Regions from separate parts of the Neobacillus sp. BP17 genome, predicted to be linked through region 3. Evidence: riboswitches for the same ligand, from Rfam matches in the RefSeq annotation. Region 3 holds a riboswitch; each other region holds the start of a gene.
The links. Region 3 has a riboswitch for lysine ahead of AC4QJR_RS18365 (amino acid permease). Riboswitches for the same ligand answer to the same signal wherever they lie in the genome.
Positions count from the first base shown of each region.

Region 1: linked by a shared signal. The riboswitch ahead of AC4QJR_RS21665 (aspartate kinase) and the one ahead of AC4QJR_RS18365 (amino acid permease) in region 3 are both predicted to bind lysine.
Region 2: linked by a shared signal. The riboswitch ahead of dapA (4-hydroxy-tetrahydrodipicolinate synthase) and the one ahead of AC4QJR_RS18365 (amino acid permease) in region 3 are both predicted to bind lysine.

Region 1 covers NZ_CM184198.1:4,422,190-4,430,644, reverse strand. The annotation lists gene AC4QJR_RS21685 (electron transfer flavoprotein subunit beta/FixA family protein) at 1-367, shown strand, start outside; gene AC4QJR_RS21680 (electron transfer flavoprotein subunit alpha/FixB family protein) at 407-1,384, shown strand; gene trxA (thioredoxin) at 1,531-1,845, shown strand; gene uvrC (excinuclease ABC subunit UvrC) at 1,989-3,761, shown strand; lysine riboswitch at 3,832-4,009, shown strand; gene AC4QJR_RS21665 (aspartate kinase) at 4,122-5,339, shown strand; gene AC4QJR_RS21660 (YslB family protein) at 5,386-5,829, opposite strand; gene AC4QJR_RS21655 (succinate dehydrogenase cytochrome b558 subunit) at 6,273-6,881, shown strand; gene sdhA (succinate dehydrogenase flavoprotein subunit) at 6,939-8,455, shown strand, end outside.
Region 2 covers NZ_CM184198.1:536,579-545,033, forward strand. The annotation lists gene AC4QJR_RS02625 (response regulator) at 1-470, shown strand, start outside; gene AC4QJR_RS02630 (ribonuclease J) at 553-2,226, opposite strand; gene dapA (4-hydroxy-tetrahydrodipicolinate synthase) at 2,388-3,275, opposite strand; lysine riboswitch at 3,405-3,584, opposite strand; gene AC4QJR_RS02640 (hypothetical protein) at 3,682-3,867, opposite strand; gene AC4QJR_RS02645 (MFS transporter) at 3,962-5,176, opposite strand; gene AC4QJR_RS02650 (MarR family winged helix-turn-helix transcriptional regulator) at 5,190-5,609, opposite strand; gene AC4QJR_RS02655 (SAM-dependent methyltransferase) at 5,978-6,739, opposite strand; gene AC4QJR_RS02660 (quinone oxidoreductase family protein) at 6,966-7,931, shown strand; gene AC4QJR_RS02665 (sugar phosphate isomerase/epimerase family protein) at 8,165-8,455, shown strand, end outside.
Region 3 covers NZ_CM184198.1:3,789,742-3,798,196, reverse strand. The annotation lists gene AC4QJR_RS18365 (amino acid permease) at 32-1,513, opposite strand; lysine riboswitch at 1,617-1,807, opposite strand; gene AC4QJR_RS18360 (YitT family protein) at 2,013-2,825, shown strand; gene AC4QJR_RS18355 (winged helix-turn-helix transcriptional regulator) at 2,868-3,227, opposite strand; gene AC4QJR_RS18350 (nitroreductase family protein) at 3,361-3,993, shown strand; gene AC4QJR_RS18345 (PH domain-containing protein) at 4,033-4,647, opposite strand; gene AC4QJR_RS18340 (DMT family transporter) at 4,841-5,824, shown strand; gene AC4QJR_RS18335 (DUF421 domain-containing protein) at 5,893-6,753, opposite strand; gene AC4QJR_RS18330 (DUF1657 domain-containing protein) at 6,772-6,978, opposite strand; gene AC4QJR_RS18325 (DUF1657 domain-containing protein) at 7,053-7,256, opposite strand; gene AC4QJR_RS18320 (erythromycin esterase family protein) at 7,453-8,455, opposite strand, start outside.

The sequences.
Region 1 (8,455 bases), 630 kb from region 3:
CATACCTTATGTAACCACTATTACTAAATTAGAAATTGACGGAACAAATGTAACCGTTACCAGAGACGTTGAAGGTGATTCTGAAGTCATCGAAACTAGCCTTCCACTATTAGTTACAGCCCAACAAGGTCTAAACGAACCGCGCTACCCATCCTTACCTGGGATTATGAAGGCAAAGAAGAAGCCGCTTGAAGAATTAGAGTTAGATGACTTAGACCTTGAAGAAGACGATGTGGAAGCAAAAACAAAAACGATTGAAATTTATTTGCCGCCTAAGAAGGAAGCAGGCCGCGTTCTAGCCGGCGATTTGAATGATCAAGTAAAAGAACTTGTTCAACTTCTTCATACCGAAGCAAAAGTAATCTAACGGGTTTAATACAAATTTTGATCTCAGGAGGTATATGGAATGTCAAGAAAAGTGGTAGTTTTAGGAGAAGTTCGTGACGGTTCATTACGTAATGTGTCATTCGAAGCAATTGCAGCAGCAAAAACAGTTGCTGAAGGCGGAGAAGTAGTTGGTGTTTTAGTGGGCGATTCTGTAAGTGCTCTATCGACTGAGTTAATCCAATTTGGTGCGGACCGTGTGGTTGTGGTTGAAGATGAGAAATTAAAACTTTATACATCAGATGGTTACGCACAAGCTCTATTAGCGGTGCTTAACCAAGAAAAACCAGAAGGGCTGATTTTGGGACATACCTCGTTAGGTAAAGACCTTTCCCCAAGAATTGCCGGAAAATTAGCATCAGGTTTAATCTCAGACGCCACTGCTATTGAAGTAGCGGGTGGAAATGTCGTGTTCACAAGACCGATTTATTCCGGTAAAGCATTTGAAAAGAAAATTGTGACAGAGGGCTTGATTTTCGCAACGGTACGACCAAATAATATCACCCCACTTGAGAAAGACGAAGGCAGAAGCGGAGATGTATCAGCCCTTTCTGTAGAAATCAAAGATCTTCGTGCAATCATTAAAGAGGTCGTTAGAAAAGCGAGTGAGGGTGTTGATTTAAGCGAGGCGAAAGTAGTTATTTCAGGAGGCCGCGGTGTAAAAAGTGCAGATGGATTCCAACCGCTTAAAGAGTTAGCCACAGTCCTTGGCGGTGCAGTCGGTGCTTCTCGTGGTGCTTGTGATGCTGATTATTGTGATTACTCGCTGCAAATTGGCCAAACGGGCAAGGTTGTTACACCAGATCTTTATATTGCTTGCGGCATTTCCGGAGCTATTCAGCACTTAGCCGGTATGTCTAACTCAAAAGTAATCGTTGCTATTAACAAGGACCCAGAAGCAAACATTTTTAAAGTAGCTGATTACGGAATTGTCGGTGACTTGTTTGAAGTAGTTCCATTACTAACTGAGGAGTTTAAAAAGCTCAAAGTACACTCATAATAATAAGGGCGAGCGGAATGCTTCCGCTCGTTTTGTATTTTGTTTATTTTGGGGATAATAATTGATGAAGCAATTTATTAGCTTGATTTTTTAAACGATGTTATACTTTCGGTAGTAACTCAGTAATCATTAGGAGGGCAATATAAATGGCAATTTCACATTTAACTGATCAAAACTTTTCGGCTGAAACTGGTTCAGGCCTTGTTCTTGTAGATTTTTGGGCACCATGGTGCGGACCTTGTAAAATGATCGCTCCCGTTCTTGAAGAACTTGACTTAGAAATGGGCGATAAAGTAAAAATCACTAAACTTGATGTGGATGATAACCCACAAACTGCAGCAAACTTTGGTGTAATGAGCATCCCAACTTTATTAGTGATGAAAAATGGAGAAGTCGTTGATAAAGTTGTCGGCTTCCAACCAAAAGATGCACTAGCAGGTGTTTTAGAAAAACACGTGTAAATAGAGCAAGAAAAGCCTTAGCTAGGAAATATCCCGGCTAAGGTTTTTTTCTTTTTCCAAGTGACTACTACTTTCAATTAGGCGCAATTTCCTTTAATATTTTAACAGATGAATTTATATAAGACGGGAGGGGAGTGGCCGGAATGAATGAAACAATTAAGCAAAAACTGACGCTGCTGCCGGATCAACCTGGCTGCTACTTAATGAAAGACCGTCAGGGAACGATTATTTATGTGGGAAAAGCTAAGGTACTAAAAAATCGTGTCCGTTCCTATTTTACGGGGTCGCACGATGGGAAGACACTAAGACTTGTCAATGAAATTGAGGACTTTGAATATATCGTAACCTCTTCGAATATTGAAGCACTTTTGCTGGAACTTAATCTTATTAAAAAGTACGATCCAAAATACAATATCATGTTGAAGGATGATAAAACCTATCCGTTTATCAAGTTAACAGCGGAAAAGCATCCCAAACTTATTATCACAAGAAAAGTAAAAAAGGATAAAGGCAAATACTTTGGTCCGTATCCCAATGTGACAGCAGCAAATGAAACCAAAAAGCTTCTTGACCGAATCTACCCGCTCCGCAAATGCTCAACCCTGCCGGACCGAGTCTGTTTATACTATCATTTAGGACAGTGCCTGGCACCATGTGTGAATGAAGTCCAGGAAGAACAGTATAAACAGATGACGGATGAAATCACCCGCTTTTTAAATGGCGGATATAAGGAAATAAAAAAAGAGCTGAAGGAAAAAATGGCTGCTGCCTCCGAAGAATTGGACTTTGAACGTGCAAAAGAATACCGTGACAAAATCATTCATATTGAAACGATTATGGAAAAACAAAAAATTACGATGACCGATTTTACTGACCGTGATGTTTTTGGCTATGCAGTTGATAAAGGCTGGATGTGTGTGCAAGTCTTTTTTGTCCGCCAAGGCAAACTAATTGAGCGGGACGTTTCTATGTTCCCCGTCTATAATGAGCCAGAGGAAGAGATCTTAACGTTCCTCGGTCAGTTTTATTCGAAAGCCAATCACTTTAAGCCGAAAGAAATTCTCATTCAAGATGATGTCGAGTTGAGTTTAGCAGAACAACTGTTGGAAGTTAAAGTGCTTCAGCCGCAACGAGGACAAAAAAAGGATCTTGTGCAATTAGCGATTAAAAATGCAAAAATTGCTTTGAATGAAAAATTTTCACTAATTGAAAAGGATGAAAATCGAACCATTAAGGCAGTGGAGAACCTGGGAGAATTACTGGGAATCTACACGCCGCACCGGATTGAAGCCTTTGATAATTCTAATATTCAAGGGACTGACCCTGTATCAGCAATGGTAGTGTTCATTGACGGCAAGGCGAACCATCGTGAATACCGTAAATACAAAATCAAAACGGTTCAAGGGCCGGATGATTATGAATCGATGCGAGAAGTAACGAGAAGAAGGTACTCACGCGCGCTAAAAGAGGAACTCCCTCTTCCTGATTTAATCATCATTGATGGTGGTAAAGGGCATGTTGAAGCCGTACGAGACGTATTGGAAAATGAATTAGGTTTGGATATTCCGCTCTCGGGGCTTGTAAAAGACGAAAAACACCGGACATCCCAGTTGCTGTATGGCAATCCTTTAGGAATTGTTCCTCTCGGGCGAAACAGCCAGGAGTTTTATTTACTGCAAAGGATTCAAGATGAGGTCCATCGTTTTGCGATCACCTTCCATCGCCAACTGCGCGGAAAATCTGCGTTTCAATCCTTGCTTGATGATATTCCGGGAATTGGAGAGAAACGGAAAAAGTTATTGTTAAAACAGTTCGGCTCGGTGAAAAAAATGAAAGAAGCAAGTAAAGAGGAATTCATTAATATTGGAATTCCTATGAATGTGGCCGAAGAATTAATCAAAAAACTTCAATCCTAGAGATTGTCAGAGAAAAAGGAACATGCTATAATAAGTGAAAATTTAATTTACTATCACTTTTACGTATTAAAGTGAAGGTAGAGGTGCGAGCTTCAAGAGTAGTGGTTCTGAGAAGGATGAGCTTCTGAGAAGAATCATGAAAGGGGATGTTCGCCGAAGTAAAGAAAGTCTCATAACTTTCTTTTCTGGTCCCGTATTGAATAAATGCTGGATTGTCAAGACTAATGTCTTGGAGAGCTATCTTACATTGTAGGTGCGAGAATTTTTTTCGTGTTTTAAGCAATGAGATGCCCTCTCATTGCTTTTTTGTGTTTATTTGGGGAAAAATATGAATTACATCTGGAGAAGGGGAAAACAAACATGGGGATTATTGTACAAAAGTTCGGAGGCACCTCCGTCGCTAATGTAGAAAGAATTTTAAATGTCGCATCATGTGTAAAAGGTGAGGTTGACCGCGGAAATAATGTGGTTGTTGTTGTTTCTGCAATGGGAAAATCTACGGATACACTCGTCGGTTTAGCAAAGGAGATTTCAGCGCAGCCAAATAAACGGGAAATGGACATGCTGTTATCGACCGGGGAACAAGTAACAATTTCGTTACTGTCTATGGCTCTCAACCAGCAAGGGCTTGATGCTGTGTCCTTCACAGGTTGGCAGGCCGGTATTATGACCGAACCAGTCCATGGAAATGCCCGGATTTCTAATATTAAAACAGCAGCGATTGAATCACAGCTTGAATCCGGCAAGGTGGTCATTGTTGCGGGATTCCAAGGAATCACCGAAGAGGGTGAAATTACTACACTTGGCCGTGGCGGTTCCGATACCACAGCCGTTGCACTAGCAGCAGCCTTAAAGGCCGATAAATGCGACATATATACGGATGTAACGGGAGTTTTCACAACGGATCCAAGATATGTAAAGAGTGCTCGCAAGCTATTATCGGTATCGTACGATGAAATGCTGGAGTTAGCTAATTTAGGTGCAGGAGTACTTCATCCACGAGCAGTGGAATTTGCTAAAAACTATCAAGTACGTCTCGAAGTTCGTTCGAGCATGGAGAAAATAGAAGGAACAGTTATTGAGGGGGAAGCAGCAATGGAACAAAACTTAGTAGTCCGCGGAGTTGCATTTGAAGACGAAATTACAAAAGTAACAGTATTAGGATTGGCTAATTCATTAACAAGCCTATCAACCATTTTTACCACACTTGCTGAAAATCATCTGAATGTGGATATTATTATCCAAAGCACAACTGAGGGTGGTTCTGCGAATTTGTCCTTCTCTATTCATACAAATGATCTATTAGAAACATTAAAGGTCCTAGAAGACAATAAAGCTGTGCTTAATTATGAGCAAATTGATGCTGAAAACAAATTAGCGAAGGTGTCGATTGTCGGCTCTGGGATGATTTCCAATCCCGGTGTAGCAGCAAAGATGTTTGAGGTACTCGCTGCAAACAACATCCAAATCAAAATGGTCAGCACATCAGAAATAAAAGTGTCAGCCGTTGTAGAAGAAAAAAATATGTTAAAAGCAGTAGAAGCTTTACACGAAGCATTCGGACTTGCAGTTCAATAAAAAAGAATGGTGTCAGGCACTATTCGGTGCCTGACACCATTTTCAATTAGTTTTTTTCCCATTTCACTGTGAAAACAACTTTATTGGATTTTTTTATTGGATGTTCGAAGGTTTCGGCGTTGGCTTCTTTTTGCAATTCAATTTGTTGAGCAAGGAATCCTGCTTCAAGTTGGAAAAAATGTTCAGCCTTAGACTTAACGCGTGAAATAATGAGCGGACTAATTAATTCAAATTGGAACTCTGTTTTATTTTCTTTCACAAGTTCTAACTGGCCCCATGAGGCCTTGGAGAAGAAATCAATAATCTGTTCTAAATCCATTAATGGATATTTTCGTGCAAGTCGTTTTCCGGCCCAATATAAAATTTCGGGTGTATCTTTCCCTAAAATCTCAGGCAAGAGAACTTCTCTGATTAGTTCATATCCGAAGATGGAAATAGTTCTAGGTTCATCAATATCGATCGTTTCATTCATAACTGTACTATTATTCACAAGCTTCCCCTCTTTCTATCATTCTATTATATACATTTTTGGTTAATTTTTAGTACAGTTTTTCTAGTTATTATGTATCAATTTTAGTTTAAATTTTTGTTATTTTGCAATATCATTCCTTGTTTTCCATGATAATTATCATTCCCATTGTGAAAGAAATAACAACCGTTATATCTTGGAAATTTACCATAAAAATACAATGATTTTCAGAATATATCCCTGTACGTCAGTAGAAAAGTCTAATCTATTATAATTTCAATATATTTAAAAAATTTTATTTTTCTCAAGATAAAGTGTATCCGTTTTCTTGACGCTCTTAGATGATGGGAGTAAAATGAACTTGTCACATTATTGTCACAGTGATGCGAAGTTTCGACAAAAGTGGATTTAATTTGATAGAAACTGAACATCATTTTTTTTAAACATTATAGGGGGGTAAATTTATGGCGGGTAATCGAGAGTTTGTTTATCGGAGATTGCATTCGTTGCTAGGTGTTATTCCAATCGGGATCTTTGTCATGCAGCATCTAATTGTGAATCACTATGCAACAGAAGGGGTAGAATCCTTCAACAAAGCAGCGAACTTTATGGGGAATCTTCCATTTCGCTATGTTTTAGAAACTGTAATTATTTATTTACCGATTTTATTCCATGCAATCTACGGGCTGTATATCGCTTTTACAGCTAAAAACAATGCAAGTCAATATGGTTTTTTTAGAAACTGGATGTTTATGCTACAACGTGTGTCTGGTGTAATTACACTAATTTTCATCACATGGCATGTGTGGGAAACTCGTATCGCTGCTGCTTTTGGAAATGAAGTTAACTTCCAAATGATGCAAGATATCCTATCATCCCCATTCATGTTTGGATTTTATGTTGTTGGTATCATTTCAGCAATTTTCCACTTTGCAAATGGCTTGTGGTCATTCTTGGTAAGCTGGGGCATCACAGTATCGCCTCGTTCTCAAGTGATTACTACATACGTGACAATCGTTATTTTCTTGGCTCTATCTTATGTTGGTGTAACGACATTACTTGCTTTTGTATAAAAAATGAACGATTGCTCGGAAAAATATTGGATTTTGGATTAAGGGAGTGAGTCACGAATGAGTAAAGGTAAGGTTATTGTAGTCGGCGGTGGTTTAGCTGGCTTAATGGCAACGATTAAGGTTGCAGAAACAGGAACACCAGTAGAATTATTTTCTTTAGTGCCTGTTAAACGCTCTCACTCTGTTTGTGCCCAGGGTGGTATTAATGGAGCAGTAAATACAAAAGGTGAAGGGGATTCCACATGGATTCACTTTGATGACACTGTATATGGCGGAGATTTCTTAGCTAACCAGCCGCCAGTAAAAGCAATGTGTGACGCAGCACCTGGTATTATTCACTTAATGGACCGTATGGGAGTTATGTTTAACCGTACTCCTGAAGGATTACTTGATTTCCGGCGCTTTGGTGGAACACAGCATCACCGTACTGCATTTGCTGGAGCAACCACTGGTCAACAGCTGCTTTATGCATTGGATGAACAAGTTCGCCGCGAGGAAGTAGCTGGCCTTGTAACGAAATATGAAGGCTGGGAATTCCTGGGTGCAGTTGTTGATGACGATGGTGTGTGCCGCGGAATTGTTGCTCAAAACTTAAAAACAATGGAAATTAAATCTTTCTCTGGCGATGCCGTTATTATGGCTACTGGAGGCCCTGGTATTATTTTTGGAAAATCAACTAACTCTGTTATTAATACAGGTTCTGCTGCATCAATCGTTTACCAGCAGGGCGCTTATTATGCGAATGGAGAAATGATTCAAATCCACCCGACTGCCATTCCTGGTGATGATAAACTTCGCTTAATGAGTGAATCAGCGCGTGGTGAGGGCGGACGTGTTTGGACATATAAAGATGGAAAGCCTTGGTACTTCTTAGAGGAAAAATATCCTGCCTATGGAAATCTTGTACCACGTGATATTGCAACACGTGAGATTTTCGATGTATGTGTAAATCAAAAACTCGGAATCAATGGCGAGAACATGGTATACCTTGATCTTTCTCATAAAGATCCACATGAATTGGATGTTAAACTCGGCGGTATTATCGAGATTTATGAAAAGTTTATGGGTGATGACCCTCGTAAAGTTCCAATGAAAATCTTCCCGGCTGTTCACTATTCAATGGGTGGCCTTTGGGTTGATTATGATCAAATGACAAGCATTCCAGGGCTATTTGCAGCTGGTGAATGTGATTACTCACAACATGGTGCGAACCGCTTAGGTGCCAATTCCTTGCTTTCTGCCATTTACGGTGGAATGGTCGTTGGTCCAAATGCAGTGAAATATATCAAAGGTCTTGAAAAGAGTTCTGATGCTGTATCTTCTACCGTTTTTGACCGTCATGTCAAAGAACAAGAAGAAAAATGGAATGCTGTTATGTCCTTAAATGGAAATGAAAATGCATATATCCTTCATAAAGAGCTTGGCGAATGGATGACGGATAATGTAACCGTTGTTCGCCACAATGACAGACTATTAAAAACTGACGAGAAAATTCAAGAACTATTAGAACGTTACCAAAAAATTAACATTAATGATACATCTAAATGGAGCAACCAAGGGGCAGCCTTTACTCG
Region 2 (8,455 bases), 2.5 Mb from region 3:
TGGGTTCTCTCTTGAATTTGGAAGAAGATATGGAAGTGGTCGGTCAGGCGAGCAATGGGGAAGAGGCGCTTTCACTAGTGCATCAACTTCAGCCTGATGTTTGTATTATGGATATAGAGATGCCTGAAATGAGTGGGCTAGAGGCAGCAGAAGCATTAAAGTCATTTGGCTGCAAGGTGATTATCCTAACTACCTTTGCGCGAAGTGGATATTATCGTCGTGCATTACGGGCGGAGGTAAGTGGGTTTTTATTGAAGGATAGCCCTAGTGATGAACTAGCCAATTCCATTCGCAGCATTTATAACGGGGATAAAATTTATAACGCCGAACTAATTGATGAAGACTCCATTGACCAAAAACAAGATATGGAAGTAATCCGCCAACACCACCTCAAAGAACATACAAAAATCAACACAGTCAAAAACTATCTCACCACTATACTAGATAAAATAAAATTACCAACAGGTTAAAAATGAAGGTAATTAAAACAATTAAAACATTGGGTGTCAGGCACCATGTGAAATTTTTTCACATGGTGCCTGACACCCTTTTTCATATTTCAATTATAATAGGGAGAATCATCGGTTTTCTTTTTGTTTGGGCGAATACGTATTGTCCGACGCTTTTCTTGATGTTTTGTTTCATGACATTCCATTGGCGGATATTTTCAGTTTGGAGGTCATTAATGGTTTTCTTAGTAAGGCGGTTAATCTCTTTGAGGAGCTGGTCTGAGTCACGGGCATAGACGAACCCGCGGGTAATCGTGTCAGGCCCAGAAATGATCTTCCGGTCTCCTTTACTAATGGTAATCACAATTACGAGCATTCCATCTTCAGAAAGCTGCCTCCGGTCCCTGAGCACAATGTCCCCAACATCGCCAACGCCCATCCCGTCAACATACGTATCCCCAGCTGGAATGGACCGGGTCTGACGTGCAACTGAATTTTCGATATCAACCACATCACCATTTTTAATAATAAATGTATTTCCCTTTTCTACGCCCACAGACTCTGCTAACATCTGGTGATGATGCAGCATTCGATATTCACCATGAATCGGAATAAAATAGGTTGGTTTCATTAAGGTAAGCATGAGCTTTAAATCTTCCTGATAACCGTGCCCTGAAACGTGCATGCCCGTTGAACTACCCGAGCCATAGATCACTTTAGCGCCTAGTTGAAATAAGTTGTCGATGATTCTCGACACATATTTTTCATTGCCCGGTATGGGGGAGGCAGCTAAGATAACTGTATCCCCAGGATAAATGGAAACATCCCGGTAGTTTCCGCTTGCCAGTCGCGCAAGGGCGGCCATAGGTTCCCCCTGACTTCCAGTACATAGGATGGCAACCTTTTCCGGCGCCAGTTGGTCAACATCCCGTGCTTCGATAAGCATTCCCTCTGGCATGTTTAAATACCCGCGCTCTATCGCAACAGAAACGACATTTACCATACTACGGCCAAGCAGGGCGATCTTTCGATTAGATTTTATGGCAGAGGCGACGACCTGCTGGACACGATTTACATTCGAGGCAAACGTAGATATAAAGATTTTTCCTTCTGCTTTCATGAAGGCTTCATCTAAAGTGCCACCAATCATTTGCTCGGATGGCGTTAGCCCTTTACGCTCGGCATTGGTACTTTCTGATATTAAAACTAAGACACCTTGCTCACCAATATCAGCCATCTTATGAATATCAGAATGTTGATTATTCACCGGTGTTAAATCAAATTTGAAGTCCCCAGTATGAACGACATTCCCCTCAGGAGTATGAAAAACAATGCCGAGACAATCTGGGATACTGTGACTTACTCTGAAGAAGGAAACGGTTGTTTCTCCAAACTCAAGCTTGGAATCTGAATCAATCGTCACTAGTTTCGTGTTGCCATTCAACCTGTGTTCGTCAATTTTTAATTCAATCAGGCCCAAAGTAAAGCGGGTAGCGTAAATAGGAACGTTCAATTTTCTTAATATATACGGAATCCCGCCAATATGGTCCTCATGTCCATGAGTGACAATCAAAGCACGGATTTTCTCCTGATTTTCTACCAAATAGGTAATATCAGGGATAATTAAATCAATTCCTAATAAACTCTCATCTGGAAACTTCCCGCCGCAGTCAATAATAAAAATATCGTCTGCATATTGAACCACATACATGTTTTTTCCGATTTCATTGATACCGCCTAAAGCAAAAATGGATAATTGCTGATTATTGGTTTGCAAGTAAATATCCTCCCTATTCCATGTAAATATGAATAGTATGCCCTTTTGACTGGACTTTATTGGAAAGGGAAAGTGAAAAATTTCAGTCAGGGTCCGAAAAATAAAAGGCTGTCAACAGTACGGAATTCAAAATTCCCTATGTGTTGACAGCCTACCAGCATTTAAATTAATGTTTTGACTTGGTGTCCAGGTAAAACCACTTGCAATGCCATTTCTTCATCGTGACTCAAAGGCAGCAATGGTAATCGAAGTCCACCAACCTGCACCCCGCTCATGTTCAGGGCTGCTTTTACTGGGGCCGGATTAGGAGCCGTAAATAATGCCTTCATAAGAGGAAGCAGTTGGCGATGAGAGTGAGCCGCTTCTTGGACGCGTCCATTTTTAAAATGATTTATCATTTCTTGCATTTCATTGCCAATTACATGGGAAGCAACAGATACAACTCCAGCACCGCCAATCGCTAAAACCGGCAATGTTAAGCTGTCATCCCCACTATAAAGGGTAAAATCACTAGGGGCTTGGCTAATAATAGAAGCCATGTCATCCAGGTTGCCGCTTGCTTCCTTAACAGCAACAATATTCTCGATTTGGGATAGGCGAACAATGGTCTCTGCGGATAGATTGACCACACTTCGACCAGGGATATTATAAAGCATAACCGGTAATGATGTAGATTCAGCGATTGCTTTGAAATGTTGATACATACCTTCTTGGGAAGGTTTGTTATAGTATGGAGCAACGAGCATGATCCCGTCTACACCTGTTTCTTCGGCTTGCTTTGTTAAACTGATAGATGCCCGTGTATTATTCGAGCCAGTGCCAGCGATAACTGGGACTCTTCCTCTCGCTGCGACGACAACAGCTTTAAATAAAGCGATTTTTTCATCCGTCGTTAAAGTTGGAGATTCACCGGTTGTACCAGCAACGACGAGACCGTCCGTCCCATTTTCAATTAAATAATCTACTAATCTTCTTACTGCGTTAAAATCAACCTCGCCATTTTGATCAAATGGTGTAACCATTGCGGTTAAAACTTGGCCAAAATTCATTTTTTCTCACCCTTTTAATAAATTTTTATAAAATTTAGAGGTGGGCAAGGCCATTCAAAATTCAACGCAAAAAAGCAACAGTGAGGGTTCACTGTTGCAGTAGAAACATAAATAAAACTAAGTTCCCGTGCGTAAGATAGCCCTCCATATAGTCTCCTATATGACAGTTCTGTATTTATTCAATAGCAGAACCAGCTTCATGATAATGAGAATCAATGAAACTTCGGCAAATTCCCCTTTCTACAACCATCGTTGGACCTCATTATCCTCCAGTTGTGTACTAATGGTCTTTGCACCTCTATCCTCACTTCAAAAGTATTGAAGTAAGAAAAATATATAATTAATAGTAAATATATCAGAATATTCCTTTTGTTTCAAGGGGGAAAAGGAACTATATTTGTAAAGTTTATGCAGTTTCTAACCCCTGTTCTTCTTTTTCTACTTCTAATGCAGATACAATATATGCAAACCCGTTCATCACAAAATAAATAACATCCGATTGAATCTGTTCCTTTTCTCCTAAATAAGTATTTATGATCATACTGATGGAAAAGAAAACTACGAAGGATAATGCAATTTTATTAAAAATCATCAAATTTACCGACCCCTTTATTTAGGATTCTTATGTTAATCATATTTGCTTAAGACGGGTTTTATGTCTGCCGCCTAAAGGGTGGTGCTAGAAATCAATGAGTGCCAGGTGTTGGTTCATTCACCCTGGTTCTTCTTGGAAGTTCTTTCTTACCGTGCAGGAAGTGGTAAAGAACCATTGATGCGAGAACGACTGCACCTAAAATGACATACAAAGTACGATAGCCTGTTAACGGTATAATAAACCCGAGGATGTATGGACCGAACCCCAGACCCGCATCAAGAAAGATAAAGAAAGTGGAAGTGGCCAATCCCATCCGATGGGGAGGAGTTAGTTTTACTGCTATGGCTTGGGTACTTGATTGCAAGTTACCGAAACCAAGGCCGATTAATACTCCTGCTGCTAATAAAATAATGCTGATGCTTGCGGTGCTAAGCAGAAACAAACCAACGGCAAAGGCAATAATACATGGATACATAATATAGTTTGCCCCTTTTAAATCCATTATACGGCCGGTAAGGGGGCGTGATAACAATACGGCAATAGAATAAACTAAGAAAAAGAAACTTGCCGCGCTTACTAGGTCAATTTCTATTGCATAGAAGTTAATAAATGAAAGAACGCTGGAATAACAAAAAGCTACTACTAATGTAATAACTGCAATTGGCAATGCATTGGGCTCAATATAATTAGAAAGTTTAAATCCTTTTGTTTCAGTTGGTTGGGGTGTTCCTTCTAATTGAGGCACATTTACAAAGAACGCTGTGACTAAACTAATGATCCCTATTACAAGGGAGAAAATAAATATCATTTGAAAGTCCGTATGCTGGGTCATGTATAGGCCAATGAATGGGCCAATTGCGGTAGCCAATGTTGCGCTCATGCTGAAATAGCCAATTCCTTCAGCTTTCCGTGAAGCAGGGATAATCTGGGCCACGATCGTTCCTGTTGCTGTACCAACCATTCCGGCTGCAATCCCATGGAGTAGTCGTGTTATAAGCAGGAAGGTAATCCCGAAATTCAGAAAATATAAAAGAAGGGTGAAAATAAAAAGGATGGCACCAATGATTAATGTTCTCTTCCTTCCAATAGACTCAATAAATCTACCGATTAAAAACCTGCCAATTAATGAACCAACAATAAAGATTCCTGTGGCAAGACCAGCTTGACTTGTGGAAGCATGAAATTCGTCTACTGCATAAACACCAATGATGACAATTAATAAATAAAAGACTAAAGTGACGAAAAAATTGACCCCGGAAACAATCGTAAAATCTTTAGTCCAAAGTTTAGCTCTTGGTTGATTCACGTTATTTAACCCCTTACTTAATAATATTATCTCGAATGATCCCCATAATCTGGATGGTTTCAAGCTGTTCGTGTTCTGAGATACCTTTTAAGATGTCATTTTCAAACTGATCAATTGTGACACGAACTTCCATATATACTTTTTTTCCTAGTTCGGTCAGCTGTATCCGCTTTTCACGTTTATCATGGCTAGGAACCTGTTCGACATAGCCCAGTTCCTCTAAACGATTAATAGTCCTAGTAACTGTGGGTTTTTCTACATATAAATAATGAGAAAGATCCACAAGTGTAGCAGGTCCATTATTGGATAAGCAGTGAAAAATAGACCATTGAGCTCTGTGAAGTTGATGCTCAGCCAAATGGAAATTCAATTTATTTTCAAACGGACGGTAAAGCATCAATAATTGATGAAAGAATTTTTGTGAAGTCTTTATTTAAATCACCTCGAATAAGTCGAATAGTTAGCTAGAGTAATAATTACCTTGGGTAACTATATTAGTGTAACAGATGTGGTTTTATAAGTCTAATTGTGGTTACTAATCAAACGTTTGATTAAAAAGGGCTGAAGCCTTGAGAAATATAGATTTATGAGGGTATTGTGTATTTTTGAAAAAACTAATCAAACGATTGATTAAATGGGGGCGAGGCCTTAGTATTGAAGGGTTTTTCTGGTGTGAGAAATTTTTTTGAGGAAAAACTAATCAAACGTTTGATTAAAAAAGGTCGGAAAATACCGCTGAAAAACTAATCAAACGTTTGATTAAATAGGGGTGAAGCCTTGGTATATAAGGCTTGTAAGGTATTATTTGTTTTTGTTATTCCGATACAAATACAGGCCGAATCCCAACGTATCCCTGCCCCAGGTCAAATAGGTCCGGCGCCAAGTTCGAATCCGCTCCAACATCGCATCACAATCTGGATCATCTGGATTCTCAAGACAATAGTTCTCGACGGACATCGAATACAGCCACTCGTAATCATCCCAATCATCATCGTTGGCAACATAAGACCAAAGCGGGATTAATCCTAATTCGTCGCCAGCCTTAACAGTATCCACATGGGTTTTACATTCCGACTCATCAGCGCCTCCGAGCGCTTCTAAATACGCAGGACTTGGAGTCTGTTTCCAATATCCCTCGCCAATCAGAATGTAACCATTGTGCTTAACTAGACGTTTTAATGTCTGTAAGGTGGGTTCCAATCCACCTAATGCGTGGGTTGAACCAATACAAATCCCCAAATCATACCCATCTTCCTCGCATCCTTCGACTGCTGAGGCGGCATCTTCCACAATAAACTCGATGCTGCCTTCAGGAATTCTGCCGTGTGCCTTTTGCTTTGCTTCCTCGATGGACCCTTCATACAATTCGATAGCTGTAGCGTCTGCTTGGTAATTTTCCACCAAGCGGATTAACAGTTCGCACTTTCCTGCTCCTATATCAATTACTTTATCTTTTGCATTGGGAGAGATAATACCAAGCATCTTCATGATCTTGTCTTCACTGATTGGATTACTAAAGGCATGGTCGCGGTGGGCAATTGCTGAAAATTTATTTCTATCCATATATTTATATCTCCTTGTTCATGTGGTCTTTATGAAGCGTATCTTACCCGGCGATGTGAAGCAAGTTAAAATGTAAGGGATTGAAATTTATCAAAAGTAATTCTGAGCAGGAGAGATAGGTTCTTCTTCATGGGGGAGGCCTGCCAGTTAAGCGAGTTGCAATCCCCAGCATAATTCTATTTAATAAAAGTGTAGTGCAAAAATTAGTTTGAATGAGGTTATCGATATGAGAGCATTAGTGTTTAATACGTTTGGCGGGCCAGAGGTACTGAAGTATTCAGAAATCAACGAACCTGCTATTGGTCCGGATGAAATACTCCTTAATATGAAAGCAATTGGCCTAAATTTTGCTGATATATATAGAAGAAAAGGTAACTACCATCTCGAGGGGGAGCCTCCATTTATTTTAGGATATGAAGGGGCAGGAATGGTCGCAAAGGTCGGAGCAAATGTTCAAGGCATCCGCATTGGCGATCCTATTGCCTTTGCCGATGTACCACATGCTAATGCAGAGTTCGTGGCAGTCCCTGTAGAAAAGGCGATCCCTCTGCCTGAAACAATTTCGTTTGCGGAAGGCGCTTCTGTCCTATTACAAGGATTAACGGCTCATTATTTAACAAAGGATAGTTATTCCGTAAAAAAGAATGATATCGTACTAGTTCATGCGGCAGCGGGAGGGGTCGGGCAGCTTCTGGTTCAAATTGTCAAACTACTGGGCGGAACGGTAATAGGTTTAACTTCGTCCCTGGAAAAAGCGAAGGCGGCAGAGGAAGCAGGAGCGGATAAAGTGTTCTTGTATAAGGATGATTGGAAAAGGCAAATACTTGAAGCTACAAATGGGAAAGGTGTCAATGTGGTTTATGAATCAGTAGGTTCAACGCTTCAAGACAGTTTTGATGTCACTCGCATCGGCGGGACGGTAGTATTTTACGGAATGGCAGGAGGGGACCCAGCTTTGGTGGATCCAAGAATGTTAATGGATACGTCCAAAACATTGACGGGTGGAGACTTATGGAATGTCCTTACCAACCGAGAGGAACGAATAGCTCGTTCAACCGAACTGTTCGGGTGGATGTCGGAAGGAAGGGTTAAAGTATCTGAACCAACTATCTTTGCACTAAGCGATGGACAAGAGGCACACCATTATTTAGAAAGCCGGCAAAGCACAGGGAAAATATTATTAATACCATAGCATTCATATAAACTTACGGAGCCTCCATAATTTTGGGGGTTCTTCTTTTGGAGTCATCCTTGGTGTCAGGCACCAAAAAAGGCACCAAATACATGATAAAGAAAAAAATTTAATTTTTTATTGCAAAAGCGCTTTCAATAGGTTTATAATATGTATAAATCGATTTACTAAACCGATTTACTAAAACGGTTTATCCTATAATCACAAGTATTTATTTAAAAGGGGATTTTGTTATGAATAATGTAATTGTCCCGATAAACGCATTTGATAGATTTGAAGTCTTGAAGAAAGGGCAAACTTCATTTATTAGTCTCATTGCAGATTCAGGTGCTTTTGGAATTGAGATTCGACGCGAATTATTGTCGGTCGAAGATCCACCACTACATCAAATTAAACAAGAAATTGAACAATATCAATTATTCACAGTATATTCGGCTCCGATTGAGTTATGGAAAGTGGACCACCAATTGAACAAGAAGGAATTAATTGAGATTTTTGAAGAAGGAAAAGATCTCGGTGCTAAA
Region 3 (8,455 bases):
GCACGCATTTTTGCGTACTATTTCTTTGGAATTAAGGGTTTAAGTCACATTCCTTTAAAGGAATTACTTTCGTTTTCTTTGTTAATTTATATCCCACCCAAACAAGTAAGAATAATGGCAGGCCGATGTAGGAGACTAATACTCCATTCCAATCGATATGATCACCCATAAATGCTGAATAGTTTTGTCCTAAGACAACAAATCCACATACAAGAAAAGCAAAGATAGGGCCAAATGGGAAAAGTTTTGATTTATATGGTAATAAGCTTAAATCTTTACCTTGGGCAATAAATGCCTTTCGGAAACGATAATGACATACAGCAATCCCTAGCCATGCGATAAAGCCGGACATGCCTGAAGCGTTTAACAACCAGACATACACTGTTCCATCACCAAAGAATGAGGCAAGGAAAGCAAGTGTCCCCACCAAAGTTGTTGCAATGAGGGCATTTACTGGAACGCCTCTTTTGTTTAATTTTCCAAGGAATTTAGGAGCTTTACCTTGTCGGGCCAAATCCCAAAGCATACGAGTTGATGCATACATTCCTGAATTTCCTGCCGATAAAACTGCGGTTAAGATTACTGCATTCATGATTGATGCAGCGAAAGCAATTCCTGCCTTTTGGAAAACCAAAGTAAACGGGCTTACAGTAACGTCGCCATTTGCTAAATTGTCATTTGTATAAGGAATAAGAAGCCCGATGACTAAAATCGCCAATACATAAAATAATAAAATACGCCAGAACACCTGCTTCACGGCACGTGGGATGGCTTTTTTTGGATCCTCTGTTTCACCAGCTGCTACACCTAATAGTTCAGTTCCTTGAAAGGAAAAGCCTGCAGCCATAAAGATGCCTAGCATTGACAAAAATCCACCGTGGAATGGTGCATCACCAATCGTGAAGTTCTTGAAGCCAGGTGCTTCATTACCCATGATACCGAAAATCATTAACGTACCAGTAACAACAAAAATAATAACTGTTACCACTTTAATTAAGGAAAACCAATACTCTGCTTCTCCAAATCCTTTAACAGAAAGGTAGTTTAAGAGAAACATAATCACTAAAAAGATACCGCTCCAGATAAATGAAGGAGTATTTGGGAACCAGAATTTCATGATCATCGTTACCGCAGCTAATTCTGCAGCAATCGTTATGGCCCAGTTATACCAATAGTTCCAGCCGAGCGCAAAACCAAGGGATGGATCGACAAATTTGGTGGCATACGTACTAAAGCTTCCTGCAACGGGCATATAGGCACCCATTTCAGCTAACCCTTGCATCAAAAAGTAAACCATGACACCAATAACAAGGTAGGATAGGATGGCTCCGCCAGGTCCTGCGCTATGGATTGCGCCGCCGCTAGCAAGAAAAAGACCCGTTCCAATCGTTCCGCCAAGCGAAATCATGGTCAGATGACGAGATTTTAACCCTCTTTTTAAGTCCGATGGAGCTTTTTCTAGTGTTAAATCACTGGTATATTCAGATTCTTTTAATACTCTAGCTGTTTGCATAGTCTTGACTCCTCTTTTTTCTTTTTTTTCGTGAAGGAGTTTGGAATACAAAAATGCCATCGAGGAATAATCGATGGCATTACAATACCCCGCATCATACCTTCCGAAAGATAGCTCAACACGATTAGCTGGTAGAAATAATCGTGACAGTTCTGTTCCTATTTGAAGACAGACCCAGCATGCTTTTTGAAGAGTAAAAGCACACTTCGGCAGTTTTTCCTTTTAAGTAGAGTCATGAATGTCTCTCACATCTCGTCCACTTTACTAATAAAAACCGCGACCTCTACCTCATCGGTTTGATGAGGATTTATCATATGAAATTAAATATATTAATATAGTAAATGAATTTTTATAGAATTGTCAATATGTAATTTTCTAATCAGAAATAAACAGATAATTTGTTTTTTTTAAATTAATTTTTTTATTTTACTTTAAGTGAGAGTATCGGTATTATTTTGAATTAGAATTGATGCCTGTTCGTATTAGGAGGATTTTTACCATGCAGATTGTTGGAATGATATTGGGATCTCTAATTATTGTGGTTGCCTTTAACCTTTTCTTAATCCCACATGAAGTATTGAGCAGTGGATTAAGTGGAATTTCAATGATATTAGGGATGATCTCACCGGTGAATACAGGGGTGGCAAATTTCCTTTTGAATTTTCCTTTGTTAATTATTGGATATAAAATGTTAGGAAAAAGATTTATCGTGAATTCGATCTTTTCGGTTATTGTTATCTCGATAGGACTGTATGTAATTCCCGTATTTGCGATCGCAGATGATAGAATTCTTTCATCTATTTTTGGTGGTGCGTTAACGGGCTTAGGTGTCGGAATAGTTTTCCGTTGTTCCGGATCGACTGGGGGATTTGACATTATTGGCATGATCGTAGCAAGAAAAAGGGATTTTCCAATTGGTACTTTACTTTCAGGCATGAATGCGGTAGTTATTATGATTAGTGGATTTTTGTTTGATTGGGATTCTGCACTTTATACCTTAGTATCTATTTTTGTGACTGGTAAAGTAGTCGATGCAATCTATACGGATCATGCAAAATTAACTCTAATGATTATTACAGATAAAGGCGAAGAGATGAGGAATCATTTACTAAAGAATTTGTATCGAGGCTTAACTGTTTTGGACGGTGTTGGCGGATACTCAAATAACCAGCGGAATGTATTGATAACAGTCATTTCCAGATACGAACTTAATGAAGTGAAACACTTAATCACGGAAGTCGATTCGCGTTCCTTTGTTAATATTACAGAAACGATTGAAGTAATGGGGCTGTTTCATCGGCCAAGTCCATAAATAAAGGGTTGCATCTATTAAATGGATGTAACCCTTTTTGTTTCATCGGGATTTTCCTCGTTTTTTTATCCATTTCAATAACACATGGATAACTTCTTCAAGATCCTTCCCAGTTGGAGTTAATTCATATTCCACTTTCTTAGGTGAAGTGGCAATCACCCTTTTAATAATCAATCCTTCATTCTCTAAATCACGCAAGCGTTCGGTTAACAATCGATCAGAGATTCCAGGAATGGAAGTAAAAATTTCATGGTATCGCTTCGGGCCTTCCATAAGTGAAAAAATAACAGAGCCCATCCAACGTTTACCAATAAATTCAATCGCATTATGAAAATTGGTACATATATGCTTAATTTCCTCTTCAGAAGGAGTCATACACTTTTGGTTGTTCGGTTCATTCATATAATATCCCTCTTTTTTACTTTTCTATCGATATCATATCATAGTTTATTTTCTTGACGAAAGGTACTTACTAATAGTAAGATGATTTTGCGCTTACTATTAGTAAGTTAAATTGATTAGGGGGAAATCTCTCATGCAAACTACTTTAACGAAAAGTTTATCTGATGTTATCAAAGAACGTCACTCCGTTAGAAAATATGATTCAACATATAAAATTTCTCAAGAAGAAATAAAAGAAATGTTAAAAGAAGCAACACAAGCACCATCCTCAAGTAATCTACAACCATGGCGTTTTATTGTGATCCAAGACCAGGAGTTAAAAAAGGAACTTAGAGCAGTGGCCAATAATCAAGAACAAGTCGAAACAGCTTCTGCTGTTATTGCTGTCTTAGGTGATAAGGAAATGTATAAAAGCGTGGAAAAAGTATACCAAAGTGCCTTTGAAGCTGGTTTTATGGATGAGGCTAATATGAATCGATTAATTGAAGGTACCAATAAAACCTATCCATTTGCTTCAGAAGAAGTCTTAAAAAATATTGCTTCATTTGATGCTGGTTTAGTGTCAATGCAATTGATGTTGATTGCAAAAGATCGAGGATATGACACCGTTCCAATGGGTGGATTTGATAAAGAAAAATTTATGAAAATGTTTAATGTTGAAGATCGATTATTTCCAATTGTGTTGATTTCAGTAGGGAAGGCGGCAGCACCTGCTTTTAATACCACTCGTTTGCCGTTGGAAGATGTTTTAATAGATTATAAATAAAAGAGGAGGCGCATGAAAAATTTTCATGCGCCTCACGGTTTAGTTATTGATATACTTTTCAAATACATACCCGAAATCTTTGACTATATATTGCTTTTTGCTGTCTTCTAACCATTGAAAAGCCGCTTGATTAAGCATTTTGAATTGTACAACCAAATTACTGTCTGCACTTGTCACACGACCTAAAGTAGTGGAGGCAACATCTAAGCTTTGTTTAGCGAACTGAAGGGAAATTTCATTTTCATGTGATATTTCTGAAATTTTAATTAGGGCTTTATATAAATCCTTAATTTCCTCAATATGTTTTTTATGTACATCAATGGAGAAAGGCACGGAGCCAATTTTAAATTTAATTTCGACGTCAAGGTCAACCGTTCCAGCGGTTTCGAGATATACGTCTGAGATTCGGTTGGTAGCATAACTATAACGATGGAGCATCCGTTTTTTGCTAGTTGCACTTGTGCCATCTAAATGGATAAGAGCATTATTGGTAAAGCAATATTCATCTGATTTGGATTTAATAAGAAAATAAATTTTTTCATTGTCTTCATGCATGACATAATCGTCTGCGTCTACCTTGTCATAATTCTCGGGTTTAATAACAGAGCCCACATCACTTAATCCTAAAATATCGGCAGCTACTTTTCCAAACATGAATATCACCCTCACTTTTTTAATTCTCCATCCTTCTTACGAATGGGGGACAATAAAGTTTCATTACTACTCAAAAAACTTTATACGTTAATATTCACATATATAGAAAAAAATTACAACTTGATACTTCCCCTATTATAATGGAAAATACACTATATACATATTAATAATGTAATAGAAGGAGTTGAGGTTATTGCGGCCGATTATTTTAGGGATCTTAGCGGCTTTCTTTTTTGCATTTACATTTATCCTCAACAGATCGATGGACCAGTCAGGTGGCAGCTGGATTTGGAGTGCTTCTTTAAGGTATTTCTTTATGGTCCCTTTTTTACTTATTATTGTAATTGGAAGAAAAAATCTTAAACCCTTGCTTTGGGATATGAAAAAAAATCCAGGTGGTTGGCTATTATGGAGTTCGGTTGGCTTTGGATTATTTTATGGTCCTATTTGTTTTTCTGCAGCATATGCCCCAGGGTGGCTCATTGCGGCCACTTGGCAGGTAACCATTATCTCAGGGTCTTTGCTTGCTCCCTTTTTTTACGAAAGGGTTATGACTAAAAAAGGTCCAATCCTGCAAAAGGGAAAAATCCCATTTAAGGGCTTGGGTATGTCATTAATAATCCTACTAGGAATTATCTTGATGCAAATGGAACAAGCCAATCAAATTTCAATTGGTGTGATTTCCCTAGGTATTCTTCCCGTGTTAATTGCTTCATTTGCTTATCCGCTAGGAAACCGAAAAATGATGGATATATGTGGCGGACGGTTAGATGTCTTCCAACGTGTATTAGGGATGACCTTAGCAAGTCTTCCATTATGGATTGTTTTATCGATTTATGGACTATTTACGATTGGTACTCCAAGCAAAGGGCAAATAATCCAATCCGGACTTGTTGCTATAACTTCAGGAGTCATTGCCACCATTTTATTTTTTAAAGCAACTGATCTTGTTAGAGGAAATATGCAGAAACTTGCGGCTGTTGAGGCGACACAATCTGTGGAGGTATTATTCGCTGTAATTGGAGAATTATTATTACTAAACAGCGCCTTCCCGACGCTGCTATCTTGGTGGGGGATGGGATTGGTCATGGTTGGTATGATCCTGCATAGCTTTTATTCACATAAAAGTAACCAAAAAATGATTCAAAATGGTCAATCGATAAAAATGAATAGTTAGAAATGATTAATCCTTATCAAATAAGCTTGATAAGGATTTTATTTTTTATTTTGGTGTTTTTAGTGTTATTACCCATTTAAATAAGGACTTAAGACATCAATGGTTTCTTGAATCTTCTTAGCATTTCGCTTATACATTGCTTTTGATTTTTCGCAATCGGTCTCAAGCGAAAAAATCTCTAAATCAGCCTGAATTTTTTTTAAGGTAGCCAGAAGTAGTGGACGTTGTGCGGGAGCTGGAACTTGAATTTTATCATCGTATAGATCTACCGTAAGTTCTCCGTATGAATCCACTTGTCCTAGGAATACATTATCAAGGGTTACGTCTAGTTTTTCTAACTCTGTATATAACCAGCCTCTGCCTTTTCCTGCACATCTTAACGATTCATCAACAATATTTCCATCCATGATAACCGTTTGTGGTTCTTTCTCATTCGGCATTTTCATTTGTAAATCTTTGGGTGTGAGTGGTTGGTTTTCTCTTTTTAATAATGCACTTAAATTTCCGCGCGGTTCTAACACTGCAAATTCTACATCAGCAAATTTAAAAATATTCTTCTGTCTTAGAAGAGCCGATAATTCATCGATGGTATATTTTTCTTTTTTCAAGTTTTCTTCTAAAATTTTTCCGTCCTTAATAACAACAGTACTTTTTCCCTCAGCAAAATCACTAAACTTTTTACTTTTTATAGCTAAGAAATTCACTAGAAAAGTTACGAATCCAAAAACAACAAGTGCCAGTGCACCATGGAACATATTACCTTCCAAACCCGTTACGACTTCTCCAGCAATACTTCCAATGGTAATACCTGCAACATATTCAAAGAATGACAGTTCAGATATTTGTTTCTTACCTAGTACTTTGGTGGTAATAAATAAGAGTACCAAGAAGACTATCGAACGGACTATTATAAAAACCCAATCTGGCATCATTTCTCACCTCAAGATTTATGACCCTTTGTATTGGGGTTCATGTCGTTCAAGTTCTAATACACGATACTGGAGGTCTTTTTTTACTTCTCCAACCGTTAACATGGCTTGATTAAATGTAGCCTGTGCTTCACTATCTAAAGAATTTAGCGCGAAGGAAGCAAGTTGTGCTTCGATTCCATTCATAGTAGCTAGACATTGCTTAACATTTGAAGCGATAGTCACAAGTAAACTTCCTTTCATAAGGGATTCAATATATCAAAAAGGGGTTGGCAAAAATGCCAACCTAAAACTGCATTTTATTGATTATACTGAGGCTCTTCCTTGATAATCTCTTGAAGGCGCGGTTCAAGGCTATCAAGAACAGATTGAGTCTGTTGTGCCGCTTGTTGATAAAGTTGCTTTGCATTTTGGTTATCTGTGGCTAGTGCAAAGGTTTCAAAACTTGCCTGAGCACTTTTTAGTCCTGCCAATGCTTGTTTTACTTGTGTTCCAACTGTCATAAGTAATCCTTCTTTCGTAAAAAAATTAAGTAACAAAAATAGTATGTGAATAATTCCATTGCTTATGTATTGAGTGAACCAGATAAAATTACCATTTAATAAAAAATTATGATGAGGAAAATACTGATAATTTTAAAGATCCAATAGTGGATTAATAAAACAAGTCTTCCTTCTACTTTTGAAGGAAGACTTGTTTTCATATTAATACATGTTCTAAAACAAGTGGCTGCAATGCTTTTGTTTGATCAAAGAAGATAAAACTGTCGTACCGCTGCCCCATGTTCGAGGGAACATAATTACCGAAATGTTCGTATTCTGGCCGGTAAACTACACCGATTGCACGGTGACCAATGGTGGTCGAAAACTCCTTACGGTTCTGATCAGTAAAAAGTAAATATTTATTAGCCGGACTGGTCTTATGCATTAGTGATTCCCAACTGCCTAATTGAGCAGGAGGTACCTGCATGATTTGAACGTCGTTACCCCATTCAGTCGATGCAACTACCGTACCGCTATAGGTTCCAAACCCGACGATGTATACATTTTCCGACCCTTTTTGTTCCCTAATTATTTGACCGACATTTACCATTCCTTCTTCTTTCATGTCGGTTGCCCTGGCATCCCCGACATGGGTATTATGCTCCCAGATGATTGCTTTTCCACGATCTCCATAAAAGTTAATCACGGAGTTGAGCGCTTCTACCATGTGATGGTCACGGACATTCCAGGATTTAGAGTCACTTTTGACCATTGTCCTGTAATATTCTTCAGCATTTGCGGTGACAAGGGCGTTTACCTCCATATTCAGGCTGCTTTCCTGATTGTCTTCAAATTTCCATTTGTTTTTCCGGATGGAGGCGAGAAGCTCAAGAGCTTCTTTCGTGCAGTCTTCAGAGAGATATCCTGCAGAAACAGCATATGATTCATGATTGCGGTTGAAGGGCTCAAAACATGAAAAAGCGTTTTTTGCGGCTTGTAGGCTCCTGGAATTCGTTTTTTCTAAATAGCGAATAATTTCATCCATACTTTCCCAAAGACTATAGACATCCAAACCATAAAAACCAACTTTTTGAAAAAGATTAGTTTGTTGATTATAATCCTTCAGCCACTCAATAAGTCCGATCATTTCTTGGTTTGCCCACATCCAAGTAGGCCAGCGATTAAAGCTTTCCAGTACTCTCCGTACGTCGTCCGTCGAA